Regions from separate parts of the Caulobacter sp. GW822-FHT01G02 genome, predicted to be linked through region 2. Evidence: riboswitches for the same ligand, from Rfam matches in the RefSeq annotation. Region 2 holds a riboswitch; the other holds the start of a gene.
The links. A riboswitch is a leader RNA that binds a small molecule or an ion and turns the genes downstream of it on or off. The one in region 2 is predicted to bind cobalamin.
Positions count from the first base shown of each region.

Region 1: linked by a shared signal. The riboswitch ahead of AC1RNC_RS08220 (TonB-dependent receptor plug domain-containing protein) and the one ahead of cobO (cob(I)yrinic acid a,c-diamide adenosyltransferase) in region 2 are both predicted to bind cobalamin.

Region 1 covers NZ_JBXAON010000002.1:566,053-581,050, forward strand. The annotation lists gene AC1RNC_RS08160 (two-component system sensor histidine kinase NtrB) at 1-510, shown strand, start outside; gene AC1RNC_RS08165 (sigma 54-interacting transcriptional regulator) at 513-1,934, shown strand; gene AC1RNC_RS08170 (sensor histidine kinase NtrY-like) at 2,059-4,317, shown strand; gene ntrX (nitrogen assimilation response regulator NtrX) at 4,314-5,702, shown strand; gene AC1RNC_RS08180 (D-amino-acid transaminase) at 5,703-6,566, shown strand; gene hfq (RNA chaperone Hfq) at 6,723-6,971, shown strand; gene hflX (GTPase HflX) at 6,984-8,321, shown strand; gene mazG (nucleoside triphosphate pyrophosphohydrolase) at 8,343-9,191, opposite strand; gene AC1RNC_RS08200 (MFS transporter) at 9,148-10,560, opposite strand; partial or broken gene AC1RNC_RS08205 (hypothetical protein) at 10,816-10,881, opposite strand; partial or broken gene AC1RNC_RS08210 (hypothetical protein) at 10,912-11,034, opposite strand; gene cobU (bifunctional adenosylcobinamide kinase/adenosylcobinamide-phosphate guanylyltransferase) at 11,311-11,829, opposite strand; cobalamin riboswitch at 11,866-12,055, shown strand; gene AC1RNC_RS08220 (TonB-dependent receptor plug domain-containing protein) at 12,204-14,156, shown strand; gene AC1RNC_RS08225 (threonine-phosphate decarboxylase) at 14,161-14,998, shown strand, end outside.
Region 2 covers NZ_JBXAON010000001.1:922,930-937,927, reverse strand. The annotation lists gene AC1RNC_RS04390 (helix-turn-helix domain-containing protein) at 1-1,174, opposite strand, end outside; gene AC1RNC_RS04385 (isocitrate lyase) at 1,358-2,977, shown strand; gene AC1RNC_RS04380 (hypothetical protein) at 3,015-3,248, shown strand; gene aceB (malate synthase A) at 3,412-4,989, shown strand; gene AC1RNC_RS04370 (transglycosylase domain-containing protein) at 5,243-7,501, shown strand; gene AC1RNC_RS04365 (hypothetical protein) at 7,516-7,698, shown strand; gene AC1RNC_RS04360 (DUF1636 domain-containing protein) at 7,732-8,136, opposite strand; gene cobO (cob(I)yrinic acid a,c-diamide adenosyltransferase) at 8,133-8,783, opposite strand; cobalamin riboswitch at 8,814-8,999, opposite strand; gene AC1RNC_RS04350 (esterase-like activity of phytase family protein) at 9,023-10,507, opposite strand; gene AC1RNC_RS04345 (TonB-dependent receptor) at 10,706-13,081, shown strand; gene AC1RNC_RS04340 (hypothetical protein) at 13,110-13,214, opposite strand; gene treF (alpha,alpha-trehalase TreF) at 13,211-14,776, opposite strand; gene AC1RNC_RS04330 (TonB-dependent receptor) at 14,925-14,998, opposite strand, start outside.

The DNA of each region.
Region 1 (14,998 bases), on a different contig from region 2:
CACCAGGTGCTGGACCGTGTCCGGGCGCTGGTCGCCAACGGGGTGGCCGACGGCCTGACGCTGAAGGAAAGCTACGACCCGTCGCTGCCGCCTGTGTGGGGCGATGAGGATCACCTGATCCAGGTCTTCCTGAACCTGACCAAGAACGCGGCAGAAGCCGCCCACATGCGGGGTGACGATCGCGGCCAGATCTCGATCCACACCGCCTGGCGCCCCGGCGTCCGTGTGCGCGGCGCCGACGGCAAGACCGCCAGCGGCGCGCCGATCGAGGTGAAGGTGATCGACAACGGACCGGGCGTGCCGGCCAGCCTGCGCGACCACCTGTTCCAGCCCTTCGTGACCACCAAGGCCAATGGCACGGGCCTGGGCCTGGCCCTGGTCACCAAGCTCGTCACCGCCCACGGCGGTCTGATCGATTTCGAGTCCGAGCCCGGCCGCACCGTCTTCCGCGTGCTGCTGCCGGTCGCCCCAGAAATCTCGAACACTGAAACTGCCTTCGGAGACGCCTGAGCATGAACGCCGCGAGCAAGAAGATTCTGATCGCCGACGACGACAGCTCGGTGCGTCTGGTGCTCAGCCAGGCCTTCACCCGCCTCGGCTATCAGGTCCGCGCCACGGGCAACGCCACCACCCTGCTCAAGTGGGTCACGGACGGGGAGGGCGACCTGGTCGTCACCGACGTGATGATGCCGGACGAGAACGTGTTCGATGTGCTGCCGCGCATCCGCAAGGAGCGGCCCAAGCTGCCGATCATCGTGATGAGCGCGCAGAACACCCTGCTGACGGCGGTCAACGCCGCCGACGCCGGGGCGTTCGAATATGTCTCCAAACCCTTCGACCTCGACGACATCACCGCCGCGGCGCGCCGGGCCCTGTCGCGGCCGGCCGACGCCGAGGCCTCCAAGGCCCAAGCCCGCGCCATGCGCGATGAGCGCCTGCCGCTGATCGGCCGCTCGGCGCCGATGCAGGAGGTCTATCGCACCATCGCCCGACTGGTCGGAGCCGACCTGACGGTCCTGATCCTGGGCGAAAGCGGCACCGGCAAGGAGTTGGTCGCCCGCGCTCTGCACGAGCTGGGTCGCCGCCGCGACGGCAAGTTCGTAGTCATCAACCTGGCCGCCGTGCCGCGCGAGCGGGTCGAAACCGAGCTGTTCGGACGCGGGGAGGGCGACAATGGGCGCCTGATAGAGGCTGATGGCGGCACCCTGTTCCTGGACGAGATCGGCGACATGCCGTTGGACGCCCAGACCCGCCTGCTGCGCGTGATCGACGGCACGGAGCCGGTAATCAATCCCAAGACCGGTCGTCGCCCCAACGTGCGGATCATCGCCGCCACCAACCGGGACCTGCGCGGCCTGATCCAGCAGGGTCTGTTCCGCGAGGATCTGTTCTTCCGCCTGAATGTCGCGCCGGTGCGCCTGCCACCGCTGCGCGATCGCGTGGAAGACATCCCGGACCTGGCCCGCACCTTCCTGCTTCGCGCCGCCCGAGAAGGCCTGCCGGCCAAGACGATCGACCAGAGCGCCCTGGACCGCCTGAAGACCCATCCGTGGCCGGGCAATGTCCGCGAGCTTGAGAACCTGATGCGCCGGATGTGCGCCCTCTATGCCGAGGAACTGATCACCGCCCGCATCGTCGACCGCGAACTGCAGGATCACACCCCGGCCGTCCGGTCGGAAGAGGGGCCGCTCACCCTGTCGATGCTGGTCGAACGCCATCTGGCCTCGCACTTCGCCGACCAGCCCGACGGCGTGCCGCCGCCCGGCCTCTACGACCGGATCCTGGAGGAGGTGGAGCGTCCTCTGATCCAGCTGACCCTGTCGGCCACGCGTGGCAACCAGGTGCGGGCCGCCGAGATCCTAGGCCTGAACCGCAACACCCTGCGCAAGAAGATTCAGGACCTGGGCGTGGAGATGACGCGCGGTCGCCGGTAGGGCCTGCTTGAGCAGGCCCTAGTCTCGAAAAGGAGCGGAGCGCGCCGGGCGCACTCCGTGGCGCTGAAGCTTTCTCGGCACATAGCTGTTGAATTTAGGACACACGCTCCTAAACTCCCCGCCGATGTCTTCAGTGGCTTACGCGACGGGATCGGAAGCCCCGCCGACCCGGTTCAGCCGGGCCTGGTGGCGAGAGCTTCTGCGGTCGCGCTACCTGACCGGCGGGGCCTACGCCTTGGCGGTGATCCTGACCGTCGCCAGCGTCGCCCTGGCCTCGTCGCCGCCCAAGACCGATTCGATCAGCACGGCCTCGACGGTCATCCTGGTGGTGCTGGGCTTCAATCTGGTGCTGATCCTGGGCGTGGCCACCGTGGTGGGCCTGCGCCTCTACGACCTGATCGACGCCCGGGCCAGCGACGCCGGCGCCCGTCTGCACCTACGCTTCGTCGGCCTGTTCTCGTTGGCGGCGGTGGCCCCGGCGGTGATCGTGGCGCTGTTCTTCGGGGTGCTGGTCAACCGCGGCGTGGATGGCTGGTTCAGCCAGCGAGTCCAAACCGTGGTCGGCAACTCGGCCAAGGTCGCCATCTCGTATGTCGAGCAGCAGAAGAACTATATCTCCGAGCACATCGGCCCGATGGCGGCCAACCTGAATGAGGCCGCGCCGGCCCTGGCCCATTCGCCGGTGGCGTTCGGGCACTTCCTGGCGGACGAGACCAGGAACAACGGCTTCGCCGCCGCCTACATCCTCGACCGTGACGGCCGCGTCCTGGCCCGGGCCGAACTGCGCGACGCGCCGCCATTCCTGGCGCCGCCACCGTCCAGCTACCAGGCCACCGACAGCGGCGAGGTCACCGCCCAGCGCTTCGTCTCGACCGATCTTTTCCGAGCGCTCTACAAGCTGAACGGCTTCCCGGACGCCTATCTCTATGTCGTCCGGCCAATCGAAAAGGGCATCCTGACCCACCTGATCGAGACCCAGGACGCCCTGGTCTCGTACCGCGACGCCGAACGCAGCCGCGGCCGGATCCAGGCGATCTTCGGCCTCAGTTATCTGGAGACGGCGCTGCTGGTCCTCGTGGCCGCCATCTGGGTGGGGATCGCCGCCGCCAACTCGATCGCCGGCCCGGTGGCGGGCCTGGTCGAGGCGGCGGGCCGCGTCTCGGGCGGCGACCTCGACGCCCGGGTTGAGGCCGACACCGGCCCCGAGGAAATCCGGGCGCTGTCCAACGCCTTCAACATGATGACCAGCGAGCTGCAGTTGCAGCAGGCCGCGCTGAAGGCGGCCAGCCTCGACGCCGAGAGCCGCCGCCTGTTCATCGAAACGGTGCTGTCGGGCGTCAGCGCCGGCGTCGTCAGCCTGGACGAGCACGGCAAGGTCTCGGCGGTGAACCGTCGCGCCGTGACCTTGCTCGGCTTGCCGGAGGGCGCCCTTGGTACCGACCTCATTCAACTGGCGCCCGAGTTCGAGACGGTGATGCAGGCGCTGCAGGAAAGCCGCCCCGACACCGACGTCGAGGTCGATATTCAGCGCGAGGGCGAGACCCGCCGCCTGCGAGTGCGCGCCGCCGGCCACGTGGCCGAGGGGCTCGTTCTGACCTTCGACGACATCACGCGCCTGATGGCCGCCCAGCGCAACGCCGCCTGGAAGGATGTGGCGCGCCGCATCGCCCACGAGATCAAGAACCCGCTGACCCCGATCCAGCTTTCGGCCGAGCGCCTGAGGCGCAAGTATCGCAAGGAGATCGCCAGCGACCTGGAGACCTTCGACCGTTGCACCGAGACGATCATCCGCCAGGTCGGCGATATCGGCCGGATGGTCGACGAGTTCTCGGCCTTCGCCCGGATGCCGGCGCCGCGCTTCGAGCCGGCCAACTTGACCGAGATGCTGCGTCAGGCCGTCTTCGCACAGCGGTTCCAGGACGCCGAGATCGAGGTCAAGCTGCAGGAGCCGGGCGGCGAGGATGTCTGGATCACCTGCGACGAACGGATGATCGGCCAGGTTCTGACCAATATCCTGAAGAACGCCGGCGAGGCGGTCGGCGCGCGCCGGCTGGCCGATCCCGACCTGAAGGGCCGGATCACCGCGATCCTCAGCTCGGACGCCGACGAGCTGTGCGTGACGATCGAGGACAACGGCGTCGGCCTGCCCGCCAAGGACCGTGATCGCCTCACCGAACCTTATGTGACTACCCGCGAGAAGGGGACGGGCCTGGGCCTGGCCATCGTCAAGCGGATCATGGAGGACCACGGCGGCGGCCTGGCCCTGACCGACGCCCGCGAGCTTCCCGGAGCCCGCGTGATCCTGAAATTCCCGACGACCGTACGACTGCACGCCACGGCCCCCAATTATGCGGACCAGAGTGGCGCCGAGGAGATGATATGAGCGCCGACGTTCTTGTGGTCGATGACGAAGCCGATATCCGCGAGCTGGTGGCCGGCATCCTCGAGGATGAGGGCTATGCCGTGCGTACGGCCGCCGATTCCGACCAGGCCCTGGCCGCGATCCGGGCCCGCAAGCCAGCCCTGCTGGTCCTGGACATCTGGATGCAGGGCGGCGGCATGGATGGCCTGGAATTGCTGGACATGGTCAAGGGACTGGACGCCGACCTGCCGGTGATCATGATCTCGGGGCACGGCAATATCGAGACCGCGGTCAGCGCCATCAAGCGCGGCGCCTACGAGTTTCTGGAAAAGCCGTTCAAGTCCGACCGGCTGCTGATGATCGTCGAGCGGGCGCTGGAGGCGGCGGGCCTGCGCCGCGAGAACCGCCGGCTGCGGACCCAGACCTTGACGCCGGACGGCCTGATCGGCAAGTCGGCGCCGGCCCAGGCCCTGCGCCAGCTGATCCTCAAGGTCGCGCCGGCCAACAGCCGCATCCTGGTCTCCGGCCCGCCCGGCTCGGGCAAGGAACTGGTGGCGCGCCTGATCCACGGCGCCAGCGCCCGCGCCAAGCAGGAGTTCGTCGCCGTCAGCGCCGCGGGCATGGCCCCCGAGCGGCTCGATGTCGAGCTGTTCGGCGAGGAAGGCGAGGGCGGTCGCCCGCGCAAGATCGGCGTGTTCGAACGCGCTCATAACGGCACGCTCTATCTCGACGAAGTCGCCGACATGCCGCGCGAGACGCAAGGTCGCATCCTGCGCGTGCTGGTCGAGCAGCGCTTCCGTCGGGTCGGCGGCGACAACGACGTCCAGGTCGACGTGCGGGTGATCTCGTCCAGCTCGCGGGACCTGCGCGACGAGATCACCAGCGGTCGCTTCCGCGAGGATCTGTTCCACCGCCTGAACGTGGTGCCGGTGCGCGTGCCGGGCCTGGCCGAGCGCCGCGAGGACATCCCCGAACTGATCGCCTATTTCGTCGACAAGATCAGCGAGGCCACCGGCCTGGCGCGCCGCAAGCTGGGCGAGGACGCCCTGGCCACGCTGCAAGTGCAGACCTGGCCCGGCAATGTCCGCCAGTTGCGCAACAACGTGGAGCGCATGCTGATCCTGGCCTCGGGCGAGCCCGGCGAGGTGATCACCGCCGAGATGCTGGCGGGGGCCGATCAGCCCAGCGCTGGCAACGCCGGAGCGATCGGGGCCGAGCGGATCATCGCCCTGCCGCTGCGCGAGGCCCGCGAGCTGTTCGAGCGCGAGTACCTGAACGCCCAGATCCTGCGGTTTGGCGGCAACATCTCGCGCACCGCCAATTTCATCGGCATGGAGCGCTCGGCGCTGCACAGGAAGCTCAAGTCCTTGGGCGTGGCCGGCGCCCGGGCGGAAGAGGAAGAGTAGATGTCGCGTTTCGCCTATGTGAACGGCCGCTTCGTGCGTCACGGCGAGGCCGCCGTGCATATCGAGGATCGCGGCTATCAGCTGGCCGACGGCGTGTACGAGGTCTGGGCCGTGTTCGACGGCAAGCTGGCCGACGCCGAGGGGCACTTCGCCCGCCTGTGGCGCAGTCTCGACGAGTTGCGCATCGCCCATCCCATGAGCCAGGCGGCGCTGACCATGGTCCTGCGCGAGGCCGTGCGTCGCAACAAGGTCAAGGAGGGGCTCTGCTATCTGCAGATCACCCGCGGCGTCGCCAAGCGCGACCATGCCTTCCCGAACCCGGCCGTGTCGCCGGCGATCGTCGTCACCGCCAAGTCGCTGGATCGCGCGGCTACCGAGGCCAAGGCCGCCAAGGGCGCTTCGGTGATCTCGGTCCCCGAGAACCGCTGGGCCCGCTGCGACATCAAGTCGATCGGCCTGCTGCCCAACGTCCTGGCCAAGCAGGCGGCGCGTGAGCGCGGCGCGCTGGAGGCCTGGTTCGTCGACGACATGGGCCTGGTGACCGAGGGCGCATCGTCCAACGCCTGGATCATCGACGCCGAGGGCGCCCTGCGGACCCGCGACACCAACGCCAACATCCTGCGCGGCGTAACCCGTTCGACCCTGCTGGAAGTGATCCGCGAAACCGGCCTGCCCTTCAGCGAGAAGCCGTTCACCATCGCCGAGGCCCAAGCCGCCAAGGAAGCGTTCATCACCGGCGCCGGCTCGCTGGTCACCCCGATCACCCAGATCGACGGCGTCAAGCTGGGCGACGGACAACCGGGGCCGGTGGCGATCGGCCTGCGGCGTTCCTATATGGAGCGAGCGCGCCTGAAATCCGTCTGAGATCGGAGCAATATTCGATCCAAACGTTTTGATGGCGTACGGCCTTGCGGAAATTTTCCCTGCGCGCTTGTCGCTTTCAGCGAAAAATCCTCTAGCATGGCCTTGTTTGTGTGGGGGGCGTGTTGCCCTCCGATAACAACGAGAGGGGAACCCCCGATGTCTGCCGAGAAGAAGCAAAACCTTCAGGACACCTTCCTGAACAGCGTGCGCAAGTCGAAGACGCCGCTCACCATTTTCCTCGTCAACGGCGTGAAGCTGCAGGGCGTGGTCAGCTGGTTCGACAATTTCTGCGTCCTGCTGCGTCGCGACGGTCAGTCGCAACTGGTCTACAAGCACGCCATTTCCACCATCATGCCGGCTCAGCCTGTTCAGCTCTACGAGCCCAGCGCCGACTCCGACGACTGAATTTAGAGACGCTTGTCCAAATCCACATCCAGGTCGATTGACCACGCCGCGCCGATCCTGAAGGCGCTCGTCATCCATCCGGCGCGGCAACTTCGCGGCCAGGCGGCCCTCGAGGCCCGGGATCCCAATGCCCGGCTCGAGGAAGCCGTCGGTCTCGCCACCGCGCTTGATCTCGACGTCGTCGAGACGATGATCGCGCCACTGCGCGCCGTCACGCCCGCCACCTTGTTTGGCAAGGGCAAGGTCGAGGAGTTCGCGGCGATCTGCGAGGTCGAGCACATCGACGTCGCCGTCTTCGACGATCAGCTCACGCCCATCCAACAGCGCAATCTCGAGAAGGCGCTGGGGGTGAAGGTCGTGGACCGCACCGGGCTGATCCTCGAGATCTTCGCCCGCAGGGCCCGGACCCGGGAAGGCCGCCTGCAGGTCGAGCTGGCCAGGCTCGAATACGAACGCTCGCGCCTCGTCCGCACCTGGACCCACCTTGAGCGCCAGCGCGGCGGCACCGGCAATACCGGCGGTCCTGGCGAAACCCAGATCGAACTGGACCGCCGCCTGATCCGCGACAACATCCTCAAGCTCAAGAAGGAGCTGGAGGAGGTGCGCCGGACGCGGACCCTGCACCGCAGCGCCCGCAAGAAAGTCCCGTACCCGACCGTCGCCCTGGTCGGTTACACCAACGCCGGCAAGTCCACGCTGTTCAACCGCCTGACCGAAGCGGAAGTCCTGGCCAAGGACATGCTGTTCGCGACGCTGGACCCGACCCTGCGCACCGTGAAGCTGCCCGACGGGCGGCCGGCGATCATGTCCGACACCGTCGGCTTCATCTCCGACCTGCCGCACGAGTTGGTCGAGGCCTTCCGCGCCACCCTCGAGGAGGTGCAGGAGGCCGACGTGGTTCTGCACGTCCGCGACGTGGCCAATCCCGACAGCGAGGCCCAGGCCCGCGACGTCCAGAGCGTGCTGGCCGAACTGGGCGTGACGTTCGACGAGGGCAAGACCGTCGTCGAGGTCTGGAACAAGATCGACCTGCTGTCCGAAGAGGATCGCGAGGTCATTGAGGGCCAGGCCCGGCGCAAGGAGGCCTCGACGGTGTCGGCCGTCACCGGCGAGGGTTGCGAGGCCCTGCTGCGCCGGATCAGCGGCCTGATCGACGACTCCCCGCCGGTCGAGATCCAGCTGAAGGCCCAGGACGGCCAGGCCATCGCCTGGATCTACCGCAACGGCCGGGTGCTGAACCGCTACGACGGTCCGGACGGCGACGTCACCATCGTCACCCGGCTCGACAGCCAGGCGCTGGGGCGGTTCGAGCGACAGTACCCCGGCGCCCTCGTGGGGACGATCGACTAGAAGGCGCGACGAGAGGGGCGGCTAGCCCTTCTTTTCCGCCGCCTTGGCGTCGTTCCAGAGAGCGTCCATTTCCGCCAGATCGGACTGGTCGGGCGTCTTGCCGCGCTCGGCCAGGCCCGCCTCGACGAAGGCGAAGCGGCGGGCGAACTTGGCGTTGGTGGCGCGCAGGGCGTCCTCGGGGTCGACGTCCAGCTTGCGGGCCAGGTTGGCGCAGACGAACAGGATATCGCCCAGTTCCTCGCGGGCCTTGGCCATGTCGCCGGCCTCGATCTCGACCTCGATCTCGGCGGTCTCCTCGCGCAGCTTGTCCAGCACCTCGCGGGCCGAGGGCCAGTCGAAGCCGACGCGGGCGGCGCGCTTGGTCAGCTTGACGGCGCGGGTGAGGGCGGGGAGTCCCGCCGGCACGTCGTCCAGCACGCCGGTCTTGGCCTTGGCCTTGCGCTCCTGGGCCTTCAGCTCTTCCCAGCCAGCGACCTGGGCCGAGAGGTCTTCATAGGCGTGATCGCCGAACACATGTGGATGCCGGCGGATCATCTTGTCGGAGATGGCGGCCGCCACGTCCTTCAGGTCGAACGCGCCCTGTTCCTCGGCCATCCGCGAATGGAACACCACCTGCAGCAGCAGGTCGCCCAGTTCGTCGCGCAGCTCCGGCAGGTCGTTGCGCTCGATGGCGTCGGCGACCTCGTAGGCTTCCTCGACCGTATAGGGCGCGATCGTCGCGAAGGTCTGTTCCAGGTCCCAGGGGCAGCCGCCGTCCGGATCGCGCAGCTTGGCCATGATCTCGATCAGGCGGAAGATGGGGTGCCCATCTTCGCCTTGAGAGCCTTCATTCGGCGGGGCCAGGGGCGGGGATTTGCTGGGGGAGGACATTCGGTGGCGGCTCCGCTGTGGGGGCGTCCCCCTCGGCCGCGTCCCGCGCCCCGAGCTGGCGCTGAATCTCGGCGACCCGGGTCGCATCCAGCGGATAGCGCAACATGACGGCGGCGACCACCAGTCCCATCGTCGCCGGGACGACGGCGTACATGGCGATCAGCGCGTTGTCGCCGGAGACGGTCGGAACCTTGGGGTCGAAACCCATCCATTGCAGGACAGGGAAGGCCCCGATCGCCAGGGCGTAGCCCAGCTTCACCGTGCCGGTCAGGATGGCGTAGAGCAGGCCGGTGCGGTCGACGCCGCTGGTGAGCCGCTCCTCGTCGCCGATGTCGGCCATCATGGAGCGCACCAGCACCGGCGCGGCGGTGTAGGGGATCCCCGCCAAGATCAGGACGAGCGTGCCGATGCCGGAATTGCCGACCGGCGTGAACACGGTGGCGACCTGGACGATGGCGTAGATCACGGCCGCGACGGACAGGGCCCGGTGCTTGCCGATTCGCTTGGCCAGCAGGGGCCACAGCGGCGCGCTGAGCAGGCCGGCCAGGAAATAGATCAGCAGCAGCACGCCCGACTGGGTCTTGTCGAAGTGCTTCACCCGCTCGAAGAAGAACAGGAACAGCGCTCCGGCGATGCCTGGCGCCAGACCCATCAAAAGGTCGGCGAACAGCAGCATGCGCACCGACGGACGGCCCAGCAAGGCCAGGTACTGCTTGATCCCGGCCGCATGCCGCGCGACCGGCGCGGCCGGCTCGCCCACGACGCGGACGGCCATCAGGATGGTGATCGGCAGCAGGGCGACGATGAACCAGCCCATGGCGCGCACGCCCTCGGCGTGACCCGTTTTGAAGACGCCCACCAGCAGCGGCGGCAGGCACAGCACCAGGATCATGCCGACCATGTTGCCAGCCTGCCACCAGCCATAGATCCGCGAGCGCTGCTGATAGTCGCTGGAGAGGACGCCGCCCCAGGCGGTGTGCGACAGGACGACCATCGAATAGCCGGCATAGGTGACCAGCAGCCAGGCCCAGAGATAGAAGGCGCTCGCGCCGGGCTGGCCCATGAACAGGGCCAGCGCCCCGATTCCCACCATCGGCATGCCGCCCAGCAGCCAGGGCCTGAAGCGTCCGAGCTTGGTGCGGGTGCGGTCCATGATCCCGCCCAGGAACGGGTCCAGCGAGATGTCGATCAGCCGCACGAACAGGAAGGCCGCGCCGACCGCCGCCAACGAGAGCCCAATCGTGCTGACGTAGAATTCGGGCAGGTAGACCACGAGCGGAAGGCCGAGCGCCGCGATCGGAATATTGGGCGAGGCGAAGGCCGCCAGGGCCCACGAAGATCGTCGTTGAGTTGATGGGCGCTCGGACATTTCTGTACTCCTCCCCGCGCTGTTGGTCGCGCTCGGACACTGGAAGGCCGATGAACGGCCGTTTGAATGAGTGTGCGAGCATTGTTCGCCGAGCGCCAGCCTCTTCCTTGGGATGGGGGACGCGCGTCCGCCGCTTCACGCGATCGCTCGCTGAAGGTGTGGAAAGGGAGGCGGAGCGCCGGACAGCGTCCGGAGTTTGGAAATAGAAATACCGTTTCGACGAAGCCAGACGCTCCGCGCAACCGTTATCCGCCAGCGTCCCGTCGGGTGGCCCTGTTCAGGCCTTACCGGGACCCAGGCGCCTCCGTTTCCGGAAGCGCCCAGAGGTCGAAGAGGACGGGCTTACAGCCTGACACGCCCCTTTGCCTCCAACCACGCCGACGGCGGGCGGGTGAGCCCAGCAAGCCCATCCCCGGACCGTCCGAGTATCCCCCTCGGACCTGTCCCCGCTCGATCACCCCCCGCCGCCGCAATCGGTCGCTGGCCATGCGCCCTTTCCTCGCGACGAGGTGGAGAGAGAATACGGCGGGTTTTGAGGCCGGGGATGGAGGGCGGCGAACGCTCGTGAGTCACCCTTCTCCCCTTGCGGGAGAAGGTGGCCGCCGAAGGCGGTCGGATGAGGGGTCACACGGGGGCTAACCGCTTGCGCCGTAAAGCTAATCCGACAGGCTTATCACCCCCTCATCCGGTGCCGCGCGCCACCTTCTCCCGCAAGGGGAGAAGGAAAAGCGCCCGCACGCCGACGGGAATTCACCCCTGCGGCTTCAGCTTCAACGGCAGCCCGGCCGCCACGAAATAGACCTCGTCGACCGCCTGCGCGAGCCGCTGGTGCAGCCGTCCGGCCTCATCCCGAAACCGTCGACCGAGCGGTGTCTCGGGCACGAGGCCCAAACCGACCTCGTTGCTGACCAGCCAGAGGCGGGCGGGGCAGGCGGCGACGGCTTCGACCAGAGCGGTCGCCTCCGTCGCGATGTCGCGCTCGTCCAGCATCAGGTTCGACAGCCACAGGGTCAGGCAGTCGACGACCGCCACGGCGTCGGCGGGCAGGGCGGCGATCGCCTCCGCCAGGGCCAGCGGCGCCTCCACCGTGGTCCATGATTCGCCCCGGTCGGCCTGGTGGCGGGCGATGCGCTCGGTCATCTCGTCGTCGAAGGCCTGGCCGGTGGCGATCAGCACCGGACGCACCGCTCCAGCGGCGATTTCCGCCGCTTTCTGGGCGAAGGCGCTCTTGCCGGAACGGGCTCCGCCCAGCACCAGGATCGACGTCATGGAAGCTCCACATTGACCGTAAGCGGCGCAGTCTATAGGGCTGCCCCCGCACTAGGCTCCTCGAAAGAGGATTAAAAGGGAACGAGGTTCAAGACCTCGGCTGCCCCCGCAACTGTAAGCGGCGAGTTCTAGCGTCACATGCCACTGGGGTCTCCGGACCCTGGGAAGGCGACGCCAAGAGCGACGACCCGTGAGCCAGGAGACCTGCCCGGCGCAGTCGTTCATCGCTCGGCCGGGGTGCGCCGAACGAACGGGATCTCCCGCGAAACGACAGTCAAAGGGCCGCGCGACGGTCCGGGGCGTACGTATGGCTTTCCAGCTTGCGGGTGCGTCGCGGTCAGCCGTGCGGGTCGTTCAACTGGGAAGATTGAAACATGATCCGAACGTTTTTGAGCTCCACCGCGCTCGCAACCCTCCTTGTCGCCGGTTCGGCCATGGCGGAAGAGCAGAAGGCCCCCGAGGCCGATGTCGCCGGCGCTGTCGGCGCCAACGGCGTCGCCGAACTGATCGTCACCGCCACCCGCACCGCCCAGCCGATCGAGAAGGTCGGCGCGTCTGTCACCGTCCTGACGCAGGCCGCCATCGAAGCCAGCCAGGCGATCTCGGTGACGGAGCTGCTGGCCCAGACGCCGGGTGTCAGCTTCACCCGCAACGGCGGGCCGGGCACGGCCACCAGCCTCAACATCCGCGGCGCCGAGACCCAGCACACCGTGGTGCTGATCGACGGCGTCAAGCTGAATGACCCGTCCTCGACCCAGGGCGGCTTCAACAGCGGCAACCTGCTGATCGGCGACATCGCGCGCATCGAGGTGCTGCGCGGCGCTCAGTCTACCCTGTGGGGCAGCCAGGCCGTCGGCGGCGTGGTCAATATCGTCACCGCCGATCCCACCGTTCCGTTCACCAGCTCGATCGAGGCCGAAGGCGGCGCGCGCAAGACCGGCTACCTGCGGGCCGGCGTTGGCGGCGCTTCGGACAAGATCACCTGGCGCCTAGCCGGCGGCTACTACACCACCGACGGCTTCTCGACCTACAAGCTCGGCAAGGAGAAGGACGGCTACCAGAACACCGGCCTGTCGGGCCGTGTCCGTGTGGCGCTGGCCGAAAACGTCTCGGCCGAGGTCCGCTCGGTCTATTCGAAGGGCAAGAACGACTTCGACGGCTTCAACGTCGACAGCGCCGAGTTCGGCCGCACCGAGGAACTGGTCGTCTATACGGGCCTGAACTTCACTCTGCTGGACGGTCGCTGGAACAACCGCCTCGGCTACGCCTATACCGACACCGACCGCGAGAACATCAATCCGGCCCGCCCGGCCGCGCCACTGACCTTCGACGCCGCCGGCAAGAACAAGCGCTTCGAATATCAGGGCGTGTTCGCGATCTCGGACATCTGGACCGCCACCTTCGGCGCCGAGACCGAGAGGGCCCGTATGCGCACGCGCTCGCCGACGGTCCTCAAGCCGAACCCCGCATTCAGCACCGGCCGCGTCGGCGTCGACAGCCTTTACGGCCAGCTGCAGGTCGAGCCGGTGAAGGGCCTGACCCTGACCGGCGGCCTGCGCTACGAGGACCACGACACCTATGGTTCGCACACCCTCGGGCAAGTCGCGGCCGCCTGGGCGCTGAACGAAGGTAATACGGTCGTGCGCGCCAGCTTCGGCCAGGGCTTCCGCGCCCCGGGCCTCTACGAGCTCTACAGCGAGTACGGCAACCTCAGCCTGTCGCCGGAAGATTTCGACAGCTGGGACGCCGGGATCGAGCAGCGCTTCTTCGGCGGCAAGGCCCGCGCCTCGGCCACCTGGTTCCACCGCGAGGCCGACAACGAGATCCGCTTCTTCTCGTGCGCCTCGGGCTCGACCACGGCCCTGTGCAATCCGAACGGCGCGTTCCGCTTCGGCTACTACGACAACGTCCAGAAGACCAAGGCGCAAGGGGTGGAACTGATCGGCGAGGTCAAGCCGGTCCCGGCCCTGACCATCACCGGCAACTACACCTATACCGAAGCCGAGTCCGACTCGGGCGCCAGCAAGGGCAAGCAGCTGACCCGTCGCCCGAAAAACATGGGCAACCTGTCGGCCGCCTATCGTTGGCCGGTCGGTCTGACCACGACGGTGGCGGTGCGTTACGTCGGCAAGACCTACAACAACGACGCCAACACCCAGGTGGTGAAGGACTATACCCTGGTCGATCTGCGCGCGGCCTATCCGATCAACGAGACCCTCGAGGTCTTCGGCCGGGTCGAGAACGCCTTCGACAAGGACTACCAGACCATCCTGAACTACGGGACGCCGGGACGCGGAGCCTTCGTCGGCTTGCGGGCGCGCTTCTAGGCCCATGAAGGCGTCGATTTCCACCATCGGCGCCTTCCGGCATGGCGGCCGTCTCCGCGAGGCGATGGCCGCTTTTCCGGACGCGCCGCGTCCCTGGCTGGACCTGTCGACTGGGATCAATCCCGAGCCTTGGTCCGGCCAGCGGGCGCCGGCCGACGCTCTGCGCCGGCTGCCGGATCCGCTTGAGCTGGCCGAACTGGAGGCGGTCGCCGCGCGGGCGTTCGGCGTCGCCGACCCCGGCCGCGTGGTCGCCACCTCCGGCGCGGAGGCGGCGCTGCGGCTGCTGCCCGGTCTGATCGGCGGCGGGCAGGTCGCGCTGCTGGCCCCGATCTATGGCGGCCATGCCGAGAGCTGGGTGGCGTCGCCTCCGAACTTCATCGCGTCGCTGGACGATCCGGGCGCCGTCCGCGCCGACGTGCTGGTGCTGGTCAATCCAAACAATCCCGACGGCCGGCGGATCGAGCGCGGCGTCTTGGCCGCCCTGGCGGCGGAACGGTCGGACGCCGGGCGCTGGACGGTCGTCGACGAGTCTTTCGGCGAGGTCGCGCCCGAGCTCAGCGTCGCTGACCTGGAGATCGACCGGCTGGTAATTTTGCGCTCATTCGGCAAGTTCTATGGATTGCCTGGGGTGCGACTGGGTTTCCTGATTGGAAACAAGGTTTTCACGCGAGAATTTCGCGCGCTTCTGGGCGACTGGCCGGTCGGGGTCGACGCCCTGACGATGGGGCTGGAGGCCTATGCCGATGACGCCTGGAGGGCGCAAACTCGGACGTGGCTGGCGAGCCAGGCGGGCGCAGTCGACGCTGTTCTAACCAAGGCGGGCCTCAAGCCGCTTGGCGGCT
Region 2 (14,998 bases):
GCTCGCCGTCCGGGGTCTCGATCACCTGGGTGACGATGCGCCCCGGGGTCTTGAAGCTGTCATGGACGTTCCAGCGCGGACAGGCCCCGCCGAAACGCGAGAACGGAAAGGGCCCGGCCGCGAACCGCTTGGAGATGTTCCCCGCCGCGTCCAGCCGCATCATGAAGAACGGCACGCCGCGCGAACCGCTACGGCCCAGGGTGGTCAGCCGCTGGGCGGCCTGCTCGTAGCTGATGCCGAAGCGCGGCCGCACCCGCTCGATGTCGTAGCCGCTGGACTCCATGGCGGCCAGGAACGGCTCGTAGGGCATCATGATCGCGGCGGCCAGGTAGCTGTCGAGAAACACCTTGAGCAGCTGGCGCGTGGCCCTGTCGGGGGCCTTGAAGCGGTCGGTCAGGTCCGACAGCACCTCCCCGCCCTCCATCAGCCCCAGCTGGTAGCACATGCCGAAGGTGCGGCTGGCGTGGGCCAGGGTCTCCGACAGCATCAGGCGCTTGCGGTGATGATCGTAGCGGCGCAGCGAGCCGGTCATCACCTCGACCGGCATGATCCGGGTCTGGATGCCGAACTTGCTCTGCAAACGCTCGCGAACCGCCGGCGCCAGGTCCTGCGGGTCGGCCTTCAGCTGGGCGACGATCTTCTCGGCCAGAGTCTCCAGTTCGGCGAAATGGTTGCGCTGGGCGCCCACCAGGTCGCGGACCCAGTCGGTCGGCGACGATTGCTCCGAGGCCGGCCCCGTCCCGTCCGGGCGCTCGAAGGCGCCCAGGTCGATCATCCGGCCGCGATCCAGATAGGCGCGATAGAGCCGCGTCATGGCCTCGGCCAGGCCCGGCGACAACTCGGCGACCTCGGCCGCCTCATGGCGCGAGATCCCTAGATCCGCGAACATCTTGTCGGCCAGCACCTCTTCCAGCCCGGCCCCGCCGCCCGGATCGTCGGCCGACAGGCTGCGCAGGTCCAGGTCATAGGCGTCGGCCAGCCGCAGCAGGATCTGCGCGGTGACCGGCCGCTGGTTGCGCTCCAACAGGTTCAGGTAGCTGGCCGAGACGCCCAGCTCCTCGGCCATCCGCGCCTGGGTCACGCCCAGGTCGCGCCGCAGCCGCTTGAGCCGTCCCCCGAGGAACAGCTTCTTGTCGCCCTGTTTCTTGTCGAGGGGCTTTTTGTCGCCGGTCATGTTTTGAAGCGTCGCCATTCGGTCAATCTGTCACGACTTTACAGATCTTACAAAGTCATTCTATGACAAATTGCCTTCAATAGGTTCGACCGATCCCGCGGCACGGCGTTAGCTCACCAGGACGAGTTTTCCTTGGCCCGCAAAGGCGTAACGCCCCGGGCCCCGTAGTGGGATCGAACGACCATGACGCAGCGCAAGACCTATGCCGAACACCGCGACGCCCTGCTGGCGCGCTATCCTGACGGCGTCCTGCCGGGCGGCGTCGGCATCGACGACGTCATCCAGCTGAAGCTGCAGAACACCTTCCCGACCCACCTGGACATCGCCCGCGCCATGGCCCCGGTCATGCGCGCCGACATGGCCGAGTATGATCGTGACAGCAGCAAGTTCACCCAGTCGCTGGGCTGCTGGTCGGGCTTCCACGCCCAGCAGATGATCAAGTCGGTCAAGCGCCTGCGCGGCACGACCAAGGGCGCCTATGTCTATCTGTCGGGCTGGATGGTCGCGGGCCTGCGCAATCGCTTCGGCCACCTGCCCGACCAGTCGATGCACGAGAAGACCTCGGTCGTCGACCTGATCGAGGAGATCTATGTCTCGCTGCGCCAGGCCGATGAAGTCGCCATCAACGACCTCTTCAAGGCCCTCAGCGCCGCCCGCAAGGCCGGCGACCAGGTCGCCGAGCAGGCCGCGATCAAGGCGATCGACAACTTCGAGACCCACGTGGTGCCGATCATCGCCGACATCGACGCCGGCTTCGGCAACGAACACGCGACCTACCTGCTGGCCAAGGAGATGATCAAGGCCGGCGCCTGCTGCCTGCAGATCGAGAACCAGGTCAGCGACGCCAAGCAGTGCGGCCACCAGGACGGCAAGGTCACGGTGCCGCGCGAGGACTTCATCGAGAAGCTGCGCGCCTGCCGCCTGGCCTTCGAGGAACTGGGCGTCGACGAGGGCGTCATCGTCGCCCGCACCGACAGCCTGGGCGCGGGCCTGACCCAGAAGATCCCGGTCAGCCAGGAGCCGGGCGATCTGGCCAGCGACTACATCAAGTGGCTGAAGACCGAGCCCGTCACCCCCGAGAACCCTCTGAAGGACGGCGAGCTGGCGATCATGAAGGACGGCGCCTTCGTCAAGCCGGTGCGCATGCCCAACGGCCTGTTCGCCTTCCAGGACGGCACCGGCCGCCAGCGCGTCATCGAGGACTGCATCGCCAACCTGACGCAGGGCGGCGCCGACCTGCTGTGGATCGAGACCGACACCCCCAATGTCGACGAGATCGCCTCGATGGTGGCCGAGGTCCGCAAGGTCGTGCCGAACGCCAAGCTGACCTACAACAACTCGCCATCGTTCAACTGGACGCTCAATCTGCGCAAGCAGGTGCGCGACCAGTGGATCGCCGAGGGCAAGATCCACAAGGACAGCTATCCGGACGGCAACGTCCTGATGTCGGCCGAGTATGACAAGACCGACCTGGGTCGCGAGGCCGACGAACGCCTGGCCCGCTTCCAGGTCGACATCGCCGCCCGCGCCGGGGTGTTCCACAACCTGATCACCCTGCCGACCTTCCACCTCACCGCCAAGAGCGTCGACGAGCTGTCGCGCGGCTACTTCGGCGAGGAGCGGATGCAGGCCTATGTCAACACCGTGCAGCGCGAGGAAATCCGCCGCGGCGTCTCGGCCGTGAAGCACCAGCACGAGGTCGGCTCGGACCTGGGCGACACCTTCAAGGAGATGGTCGCCGGCGAGCGCGCCCTGAAGGCCGGCGGCCACGCCAACACCATGAACCAGTTCGCGGCCGAATAGCCGCGAACCCCTTCCCACCGATCGAGGAGCCAAAGCCATGACCGCCAAGCGTTTCGCCCCCGCCGCCATGCCGAACTCGGACGCCAAGGAGCGCGCCGTCGACCGCGTGGCCGAGGCCTCCCACCGCCTCAACGAGGCCGTGCGCCGCGCCATCGAGGCCGGCTACTCGGTCGAGCTGGTGCGCGCCTCGCGCCACCATGACGGCTCGGGCAACTGGGGCGACCAGATCGTACCCACCGTCCGTGACAAGGGCGCCGAAAAGAGCGCCTAAGACCGAGAGAGTCCGACGCCGCGCGTGGTCCTCGTCCTTCGACAAGCTCAGGATGAGGACCATTGCTGGCGCGGCAAAGAAACGCCCAGCTCAATCGCTTGCAGTAGAAACCTCATCCTGAGCCTGTCGAAGGACGAGGTTTCGGACACACGGAAAGCTTCCCATGCCGCTCGACATCGCCGCCAACATCCAGGTCACCGGTCCCGTTGAAGGGCGCGCCGCGGAAGTACTCACCCCGGAAGCCCTGGCGTTCGTGGCCGACCTGCACCGTCGCTTCGACGCCCGCCGTCGCGAGCTGCTGGCCGCCCGTCAGGCGCGGCAGGCCCGCTTCGACGCCGGCGAGCTGCCTGACTTCCTGGCCGAGACCGCCGATGTCCGCGCGGCCGACTGGACCGTCGCGCCCGTTCCCGCCGACCTGCTCGACCGCCGCGTCGAGATCACCGGCCCGGTCGACCGCAAGATGATCATCAACGCCCTGAACTGCGGGGCCAAGGTGTTCATGGCCGATTTCGAGGACGCCACGGCGCCGACCTGGGCCAATGTCGTCGAGGGCCAGATCAATCTGAAGGATCGCTGGTCGGGCGACCTCACCCACGTCGACGCCAAGTCCGGCAAGGCCTACGCCATGGGTCCGACCCCGGCGGTGCTGAAGATCCGCCCGCGCGGCTGGCACCTGATGGAGCGCCACCTGGAGGTCGACGGCCAGGCCGTGGCCGGGGCGTTGTTCGACTTCGGCCTCTACGCCTTCCACAACGCCAAGGCGACGCTGGCGCAAGGCTCGGGCCCCTACTTCTACCTGCCCAAGCTGGAGAGCCACCTCGAGGCCCGCCTGTGGAACGAGGTCTTCGTCCGCGCCCAGGAGGCCCTCGGCCTGCCCGTCGGCACGATCAAGGCCACGGTGCTGATCGAGACCATCCCGGCCGCCTTCGAGATGGACGAGATCCTGTTCGAGCTGAAGGACCACATCGTCGGCCTGAACTGCGGCCGCTGGGACTACATCTTCTCGTTCATCAAGCGCCTGGGCCGCCGCCCCGAGTTCCTGACCCCGGACCGCTCGGCCATGGTCATGGGCAAGGCCTTCCTGGGCGCCTATTCGCTGAAGCTGATCCAGACCTGCCACCGCCGGGGCGCCTTCGCCATGGGCGGCATGGCGGCCCAGATCCCGGTCAAGGGCGACGACGCCGCCAACCAGGCCGCCTTCGCCAAGGTCAAGGCCGACAAGGAGCGCGAGGCCGGGGCCGGCCACGACGGCACCTGGGTCGCCCACCCGGACCTGGTGCCCGTCGCCATGGAGGTCTTCGACCGCCTGATGCCGGCGGCCAACCAGCGCGACAAGCTGCTCGCCGATCTCGACATCACCGCCGCCCAGATGCTGGAGCTGCACGAGGGCGTGCGCACCGAGGCCGGCGTGCGCGAGAACATCCGCGTCGGCGTCCGCTACACCCAGGCCTGGCTGGAAGGCCGGGGCGCCGTGCCGCTCTACAACCTGATGGAAGACGCCGCGACGGCCGAGATCTGCCGCACGCAGCTGTGGCAGTGGATCCGCCTGGGCGCGGCGCTGGACGACGGCCGCGTGCTGACCTCGGAGCTGTTCATCAGCCTGTTCACCCAGGAGATGGCCGACCTGCGCCGCGACTTCGCCTCGCCGCGCCTGGAAACGGCCGCCGAGCTCTTCACCCGCATGGTGCTGTCCGACAGCCTGGAAGAGTTCCTGACCCTGCCGGCCTACGAACTGATCTAGCCGACCGCCTGATCCAACCGAACGCATGACCGCGAAGAAAAAGCCCGGCGAAAGCCGGGCTTGAGAAGTAGGGGAGGAAACGCCCAGGAAGGGCAGAGGCCTCGGCCTCACGGGAGGTCATCTATGCCTGGCCGAACGCCATTCAAGGGCCGAGCGGAAGAAACTTCGGTTTCTACGCGCTTGGCTTGCCGGGGCCGTGTGGTAATGAGCGCGCTCGACGAGTGAGGGCCTGGCCCGAAGCGAGCGCCAGTCCATGTCCGACCCCGCCGATCCCAAAGACATCCCGCCGGCGCCGAAGCCGCGCAAGCCCCGGAAGCCGCGCGCCAAGGCCGCGATGACCTCGGCGGCTGTCCTGCCCGAGAGTTCGTCCGAACCCGTCGCGCCCAAGCCGCCTCGTCCGCGAAAGCCGCGCCCCCCCAAGCCGCCGGCCGAACCGGTCGCCGAGACGCCGGAGATCGTCGAACCCGCAGCCGTCGAAGAGACCCCCGCGCCCACGCCGGTCGTCGAACCCGAACCCGAGGTCCTGCCCGAGGAAGCGCCCGCTCCCGAAGCCGAGACCGAGCTGCCGGAGGCCGTCGAGGCGATCCCGGAAGCCGCCCTTTCCCCGGCCGAGCCCGTCAAGACCGCCAAGCCGCCGATCTGGAAGCGTCCCGCCTGGCTGATCGGCGCGGCGGCGGCCGTGGTGCTGGCGGTCGTGCTGGTCGCCTCGCTGTTCTGGTCGCTGCCGTTGAGCCGCGCCCTGGAGCCGCTGAACAATTCCGCCATCGTTCTGGTCGCTGATGACGGCTCGCCGATCGCCCGTCGCGGCTCCTACAAGGAAGCCCCGATCGACGTCGCCAAGCTGCCGAAATACGTGCCCGGCGCCTTCATCGCCATCGAGGACCGCCGCTTCTACAGCCACATGGGCGTCGACCCGAAGGCCATCGCGCGGGCGCTGGGCAAGAACGCCCAGGCCGGCGGCGTGTCGGAAGGCGGCTCGACCATCACCCAGCAGCTGGCCAAGAACGCCTTCCTGAGCAGCGACCGCAACCTTCGCCGCAAGGCGCAGGAGGCGTTGATCGCGGTCTATCTGGAGGCCCGCCTCTCCAAGGACGAGATCCTGTCGCGCTATCTGTCGTCGGTCTATTTCGGCGACGGCGCCTTTGGCCTGCGCGCGGCGGCCCGGCACTATTTCGGCAAGCAGCCCGAGCAGCTGTCGATCGGCGAGGCCGCCATGCTGGCCGGCCTGGTCAAGGCCCCGTCCCGCCTGGCCCCGACCAACAACATCGAAGGCGCCCGCGAGCGGATGCGCGTGGTGCTGGGCGCCATGGTCGAGACCAAGACCATCACCCAGGCCCAGGCCGACGCGGTCGGCGAGGTCTCGGCCATCGAGAACCCCGACAAGCTGCCGACCGGCTCCTACTTCGCAGACTGGGCCCTGCCCCAGGCGCGCGCCGCGATCGGCGCCCGCTATGGCGAGACCATCGTCAAGACGACGCTGGATCCCGCGCTGCAGGAGAAGGCCGAGAAGATCCTTAACGACTACATCGCCCGCGACGGCAAGGTCCTGAACATCACCCAAGGGGCTCTGGTGGCGATGCGCAAGGACGGCCGCGTCGTGGCCATGGTTGGCGGCCGCGACTACGGCGCCAGCCAGTTCAACCGCGCCGACGGCGCGCGCCAGCCAGGCTCGTCGTTCAAGCTGTTCGTCTATCTGGCCGCCCTGCAGTCGGGCATGACCACCACCAGCCCGATCCTCGACACGCCGGTGCAGGTCAGCGGCTACACGCCGAAGAACCACGAGGGCAAATACCGCGACCGCGAGATCCCGCTGATCAGCGCCTTCGCCGCGTCTTCGAACGTCGCGGCCGTGCGTCTGGCCCACGACCTGGGTCCGGCCAAGGTGATCAAGGTCGCCCGCCAGCTGGGCGTCACCGAGAAGATCCCGGACGACCTGACCATGGCGCTGGGCACCGGTTCGATGAGCCTGACGCGCCTGACCGCCGCCTACGCCTCGATCGCGGCCGGCGAATATCCGATCGTTCCGCACGCCCTGGAGACCTTCCAGAAGGGCAAGACCACCGCCTACGATCCCAAGGTGCTGGCTGGCATGCGCGACCTGCTGCGCTCGGCCACCCATCGCGGCACGGGCCTGGAAGCGGCGATCGACGGGGCCTACGGCAAGACCGGCACCACCCAGGACTATCACGACGCCCTGTTCGTCGGTTACGTCGACGACCTGGTGGTCGGGGTCTGGGTCGGCAACGACGACAACAGCTCGATGAACGGCGTGGTCGGCGGCGGCGAGCCCGCCAAGATCTGGAAAGCCTTCATGCTGTCGGCCCTGGGCCGCAACGTCGCCCCCGTGGTCGTCGAGGACCCGCTGGACGACCTGGGCCTGCCGCTGGAAGGCGAGATCGGCCCCGACGGCCTGCCGGTGGTCCCGCTGACCGTGCCCGCCGACCCGCTCCCGCCGCCGCCCGTCGCGCCGGTCGCCCCCATCGCGCCGCCACCGCCTGAGCCGCGCCCCTAACCCGGAGAGCCGACATGTCCGACGCCCCTGATCGCGACACCCTGTCGGCCCTCGCCGAGGCCCACGCCGGCCCCTTCCGCGCCCGCGCCGAGGCCCGCGCCACGCGCGCCGGCCTGGTCACCTTCGGCGTGGTGGTGAGCGGCGTCCTGCTGTCGGCGGCGCTCCTGGTCTGGACGGTGCGGCGGCCGGTTCGCTAGGACGCGAGGTAGAAACCCATCTGTCCGGGGGTCTCAATCCCCCACCAGCTTCCCGGCCGGCGGCACGCGCACGATGAAATGGCCCTTCACGCCCTCCGGCCACTGGCGGTACGGGACCACGCCCTCGTCGCTGGCGGCATAGGCCACGGCGTAGTCGACGATCGCGCGCGCGGCCTCGGCGGTCGGTTCGAACCGGCCCAGCACATAGCCGATCTTGCCCGGCGCCCGCAGGTGGATAGAGCAGTGCTGGGCGCAGTTGAACAGGCAGGGCATTTCCTGGATCGCCACGTCGCTGCCCGCCGCCGCCTCGCGCAGGGCCGCCGCCAGCAGCGCGCCGCCGCGCAGGCCCTCTTGGGTCTCGCGCTCCTCGGTCGAGACGCGGCAGGTGTTGCAGACCACCACCGCCGGGCCGTCGTCGGCCGCGCGCAGAACGGTCAAAACTCGATCCCCGCCTGGGCCTTCACGCCGCCGCGGAACGGGTGCTTGACCTGGGCCATCTCGGTGACCAGGTCGGCGGCCTCGATCAGAGCGTCGGGCGCGTTGCGGCCGGTGACGACCACGTGCTTGCCCTCCGGCCGATTGACCAGAACCTCCAGCACCTCATCCAGCGGCAGGTACTCGTAGCGCAGGATGATGTTCAGCTCGTCGGCGACGACCATGTCCCAGTCGGGATCGGCGATGCGGGCCTTGATGGCTTCCCAGGCCTCGCGCGCCACGGCGATGTCGCGGGCGCGGTCCTGGGTGTCCCAGGTGAAGCCCTCGCCCATCGGCCGGAACTCGACCTGATCGGGGAAGGCATCGAACACGACCTTCTCGCCGGTCTGCATCGCGCCCTTGATGAACTGGATGACGCTGACCCTCTGGCCGTGGCCGATGGCGCGGCAGACCATGCCCAGGGCCGCCGTCGTCTTGCCCTTGCCCGCCCCGGTATGGACGATCAACAGGCCCTTCTCGATCTGACGCTCGGCCATCATCTTGGCCCGCGCGGCCTGGATCACCTTCATCCTGGCGTTGTGGCGCGCGTTCTTCGCGGCCTCTTGGGCCGCCTCTTGGGCGGCCTCGCCGTCCGGGAGTTCTTCGTTCATCACCCTGCCCTCGCCGGACACCCCGCCGGCCGCGTTGATATGACGAAGGCCGGTCTCCTGGCTTACGCCCTCCCGTCGCGGCGCCTTCCCAGGATCACTCCCAGTGGCGCGTGCCGCGACGATCGACGGACGATCACAGTTGCGGGGGCAGCCGCGGATTGGTCACCGCGTTCCCGGAGGTCTCGCGACCTCCATGCCTTCGCCGTCCGGGGTAGGCGCGCCCGCCCGGAGGGTCAAGCTCACTTCGGCAGGGACAGGCGGTAGACCAGCACCAGGTTGTCGTTGTCGCCGGTCCCGGTGTCGCCATGCAGCGAGGCGTCGAAGTCCTGGCCGTTCACATGGCCCCTGGCCGTGGCGAAGTCGTTGTCCGACCCGACCAGCAGGAAGACGTCGCCGGTCTTGTCGAACGTCGAACCGATAGCCATGGCCTCGATCTTCTCGGGCAGGCTGGTCGGGGTCGAGGGCGCGACCGACAGATTGATCCCGAACCTGGCGAGCTGGACGGGGTTGAGGATGTTGACCAGCTCGGCCTGGGCCGCCGGCTTGATGTCGGGGTTCAGCGCGCCGTCCTTGGCGATCGGCTTGCCGTCCTGCTCGTAGGGCGTGCCGGCCAGGTTGGTGGCGCCGGCGAGATCGACCAGCAGGATGCTCTTGTAGACCGGCGCATTGGGCGTGCCCTTGCCGCGTCCATTGCCGTCTCGCGCCAGAACCAGCAGGCGGTCCTCGCTGAGCGCCACGGCCTCGGATTGGGCCGCGGTGACGTCGGCGCTCTGACCGTCGCCGTTCTCGCGCACGGTCGGCAACTGCAGCGCGTAGTGGCCGATCGGGGCCTTGGGCAGCCGGGTCTGGCTGATGTCGTAGACCAGCACGCGCGTGTTGTTGCGGGTGGCGTTGTTCGACATCGAGTCCTGCATGGTCGCGCTCTGCAGCACCGCGATCAGGCGTTTGCCGTCGGGGCTGATGGTCAGGGCCTCCAGGCCTTGGTTGTTGCGGCGGCCTTGGTCGGGCGCCTTCTCGGCCCCGAAGTTCAGCTGGCCCTTCTTGAGGGGCAGCAGCGCCGGGACGGTCTGGATCACGCCGGTCAGCGTGCCGGTCTTGTCGAACAGATAGACGCCCGCCGCATATTCGTCCGAGACGTAGAAGCTTCCGTCCGGCAGGTAGGCGATCGCCTCGCTGTCCAGGCTGAGCTTGCCCGCCCCCTCGCCGCTGGCCGGAGACGGATAGCGCACGCCGCCCCGCTCGACGACGTTGGCGCCCGGGTCCATGCCGGTGAACGGCTGGCCGGTCTGGTCCTTCAACAGGAAGCCGCCCGTGGGCGTGATGGTCAGGCCCTTGCCGGGAACCAGCTTGATCGCGTGCTCGTGGACGCGGTTGGCGTAGTCGGTCGTGCTCTTGAACGGTCCGACATTGTTGGGCCCCCGATCCGGCAGGGTGCGCAAGGTCCCGGTATAGGACCCGTCGGCGGCCTTCTTCCAGTTCGACAGCGCCATGCTGGAGAACGAGCCGAGGGTCTCGCCGTTGAAGTCGCGTGTCGCCGCCGGCAACCAGCCCACCGCCGCCAGGCCGTGATTGACATAGGTCTTGCCGCCGAACGGGACGGTGACGTCGCCGGGGGTGTTGTCCCAATGCGGCGTGACATAGGTGCGCGACTGAGCGCCGGCGCCAGCCGCCAAGGCCAGGGCGGCGAGACCCACGAGGGTTCCGACAAGGCGATGGCGCGACATCGAGAGCTCCTGAAAAGGATGCGAGGCGTTCGGTGAACCTGGCGCGCTCTTAGGGAGGGTGTGCATCGGTTTTGTGACGCACGCTGTCATCCAGACGCAGCAGAACCGTCATCAACCTGTGGAATAGACGCGGCGCTCAACCAATCGGCGCCATAGACGAAAATCCGCGTGGCGCGCGATATCGAGGGGATATCCGAAATGCTGCTCCGATCCGCCAGCCTGGTGGCCATCGCCGCCTGCCTCATGTTCGCCGCCCAGGCGCAAGCCGCTGAGGTTCTGGCCGCCGACGCTCCCGCCGCGAAGGCCGCCGATGCGGTCGCGGGCGCCCCCGCCGACACCAACGAGATCGACGCGGTCGTCATCGTCGGCAGCGGTCAGACCCGCTCGGTCAACACCCTGACGCCGTCCAGCCTGGAGGTCCTTCCCCCGGGCACGAGCATTCAGAAGGCCCTGAACTTCCTGCCGGGCGTCAGCGCCCAGTCGATCGACGCCCTGGGCGTCAACGAGCAGTCGCTGTCACTGCAGGTGCGCGGCTTCAACACCACCCACCTGGGCTACTCGCTGGACGGCATGCCGCTGGGCGACGGCGCCTACAACAACTACAACGGCCTGACCATCAGCCGCGCCCTGATCTCGGAAAACCTGGGCCGGGCCGACCTGGCCACCGGCATCGCCGGCCTGTCCATCCCCTCGACCAGCAACCTGGGCGGCGCGCTGATCTACACGTCCAGCGATCCGAAGAAGGACATGGGCTTTTCGATCAACGGGACCGTGGGCAGCGAGGACACCGCCCGCACGTTCATGCGCTTCGACACCGGCGAGCACGGCGGCTTCTCGGCCTATGTCTCGGGCCACTACGCCCAGCAGGACCTGTTCGTGAACCAGGGCGCCTACACCAAGTCGACCGGCAAGCAGCTGAACGCCAAGGCCCAGTACCGCTTCGGCGACAACGTCATCACCGCCTTCGCGGACGTGTCGCGCACGAACCAGGCCGACGACACCTATCTCTCCAAGGACATGCGCTCGCGCCTGGGCTGGGACTGGGCCGGCTACGCGCCGAACTGGGACGCCTATGTCGGCCGCGCCGCCTGCTCGGTGGCCTCGCTGGCGGCCAAGTGCGTCCCCTCGACCGCGCCCGAGAAGCTGGCCGATGTCACCTTCACCAACGGCCAGATCCTGCGCAACGACGAGGTCTACTACCTGTCGGGCGACTTCAAGGTTCGCGAGAACCTCACCAGCCACGTGCAGGTCTATCGCCACACCGACAAGGGCGCGGGCAACAACTTCATCACCGGCCTGTCGAACCAGGGCACGACCTCGACCGCCGACGACCTGCCGGTCCAGATCCGCGACACCCGCTACACCATCGACCGCACCGGCGTGGTGGCGAACGTGGGCTGGACGCTGGGCTTCAACCACATCCAGGCCGGTCTCTGGCTGGAAGACAACACCAGCAGCGCCGCGCGCTACATCTGGACCAACGTCACCGGCCCGTTCAGCCTGGCGAAGTTCTTGAAGGGCCAGCCCGACACCGCCCAGTGGGTTCAGCAGACCAACTGGACGACCCAGCAGTTCTACGTCCAGGACACGGTCACCCTGCTGGACGACGCGCTCAGCATCGACTTCGGCTTCAAGAGCACTCACGCCAAGTCGGCCGCCGAGGCCCAGCGCGGCATCGCCAAGGCGCCGGTGACGGCGTCCAGCCAGTTCGCCAGCGGCACGCTGTACGCCAAGGACAACTTCCTGCCGGAAATCGGCGCGCGCTACCGTATCGCCCCGGGCCACGAGGTGTTCGCCAGCTACGCCGAGAACATGGCCATGTTCCAGGGCGGCTTTAAGCTGGGCCCGCAGTCGGTGTCGCAAGCGGTCTGGAACGCCCAGGGCCAGTACCTGAAGCCGGAGACCTCCAAGAGCTTCGACGCCGGTTACCGCTATGTCGGCGACAATCTTCAGGTCTCGATCGCCGCCTACGACGTGAAGTTCAACAACCGCCTGCTGCAGTACAATCCCTGCCCGACCAACCAGCAGCAGAACCCGGGTTGCGGCAACTCCTTCCACAACGCCGGAAGCGTCACCAGCAAGGGCGCCGAGATCGGCGTGCTGTGGAAGGCGACGTCCTGGCTGAACTGGTACAATTCGGCCTCGTACAACAAGTCGACCTACGACGAAGACCTCAACTGGTGCACGACCACCTGCGTGATCAAGCAGACGGCCGGCAAGCAGCAGGTCGATACGCCGAAGGAAATGCTGGCCAGCGTGCTGAGCGTGAAGCAAGGCGGCTTCTCGGCCTCGCTGCAGGGCAAGTACACCGGCCGCCGCTACTACACCTACACCAACGACCAGAGCTTCGCCGGCGTCACCACCTTCGACCTGGGCGTCAGCTACCGGTTCAGCCCGGTCGGCTTCATGAAGGGGGCCAAGGCGTCGCTGAACGTCACCAACCTGACGAACAAGCGCTACGCCTCGAACTTCGACAGCAGCGTGTTCGCGCCGGACGACGCGGCGGGGACCATTCTGGTGTTCCACTCGTCCGCCCCGCGCCAGGTGTTCGGCACGATCGGCTTCGAGTTCTAGGCCTGCAATCCTTGTCATCCCGGAAGCCTCATAGAGGCTGTCCGGGACCCAGGGGCCGGCGCAGTGCGGTCGCCCCTGGGTCCCGGCTCTCCGCTTCGCTACGGCCGGGATGACAAGGAGAGGAGCTAGCTATTTGGCGGCCGGCTCCATCAACGCCCGCGCCACGCCGTTGGTCCAGCCGAAGCCGTCCTGGGTGGGATACTCCCCGCCCCCGCCGGCCTTGGCCTCCTCGACGTCGTACTTCTCCAGCATCTTGCCGCTGGCCTGGTACTCGCGCTCGACCGTGGCCAGCCAGCGCCTGGAAATCTCCGCGGCCAGGGCGTCCTCGCCGTAGCGGCGCAGTCCGGAGACGGCCACCCATTGCAAGGGAGCCCAGCCGTTGGGCGTGTCCCACTGCTGACCGGTGCGGGCGGTGGTGGTGCGCAGGCCGCCGGGCGCCAGCAGCACGTCCCAGGCCTTCTGGGCGACGGTGTGGGCCTGCCGCTCGTCCGTCGCGCCCGTGAACAGCGGGTAGAAGGTCGCCGCGCTGAGGTCGTCCAGGCGCCGGCCGGTCTTCCACTGGTAGTCGACATAGCCGCCCTTGGCGTTGTCCCAGAGATAGAAGTCGATGGCCTCGCCCCGGTCCTGGGCGCGACGGTCGAAGTCGCGCTCGCAGGCGGTGTCGGCCAGCTGAGCGCAGCCCTTGGCGATCGCCTTCTCCAGCCCGTACATCAGGCTGTTGAGGTCGACCGGGACGATGGCCGTGGTCTGGATCGTCGACAGCGCCTGACCGTCGGCCATCCAGCGCGAGGAATAGTCCCAGCCGCTCTCGGCCCCGGCCCGCAGGTCGCGGAATACGTCGGCGGCAGGGCGAGAACTCCTCAGCGCCGTCTCCAAGTCCTCGCGATAGGACTCATCGCGCGGGGTGTCGCGGTCGTCCCAGTAGCGGTTGAGGACGACGCCCTTGGCCAAGGCCACCACGCGGCGGTGGGCCTGGCCGGGTTGGAGATCCTTCTCCCCGTCCATCCAGAAGGCGTGCTCGCGGCGCATCAGGTCGACGCGGGTCTTGAGCACCTTGGGGTCCGTGGCGCTGGACAGCCCGACCATGGCGAAGAAGAACGGCGGCTGCGAGCGGCTGAGATAATAGGTCCGCGCACCGTTGGGGATATGTCCGTAAGCCGTTATCAGGCCTCCGAAATCGTCGATCATGCTCTCGACCAGATCGTCGCGGCCGTCGGCCTTCAGGCCCAGCATCGTGAAGTAACTGTCCCAGTAGTAGATCTCGCGGAAGCGCCCGCCGGGCACGACGAACGGCTTGTCCATGGCCAGGGCCGAACCGCCGGCCACCGGCTTGACCGGCGGCCGGGTCAGGTGCGGCCAGAGCGCGGCGATGTGATCCTTGAGCGGCGGCCGCGCGGCGCTGGGCTTGGGCGCGGCGCCCGCTTGCGGGACCACGAAGTTGGCGGTGACGAACCGCTTCAGCTCGGCGTCGCTGAGCCTTGAATGGGCGCGATAATCGGCCAGGATCTTCGCCGGCGCGCGCCTCGGGACCGCGTCGACGAAGGTCTTGCCGTCCGGGAAGATCCGTCGCGTCTGAATCTGGTGGAAGAGCTCCTGGTAAGTGTCCGCCGGCGTTGGGATCTTGGCGGCGTCCTGCGCATGGACGGCTGAAGCCAAGGATAGGACGGCTAGCGTCGTGGCGATCAGACGGACCATGCGGGACCTCAAACTCAAATCAATCAAGCCGTCTCCCCGGCGAAGGCCGGGGTCCAGACTCAGCCTGAGCGATGGACGATAGTCCGGAACGCTCTGACCTACGATCTGGACCCCGGCCTTCGCCGGGGAGATCGGGGTGGGGTTACCGTTAAAAGTTGTACCCCACCGACAGCCGCACCGACCGACCCAGGATCGGACGGGCGTTGGCGCCGCTGGTGGAAC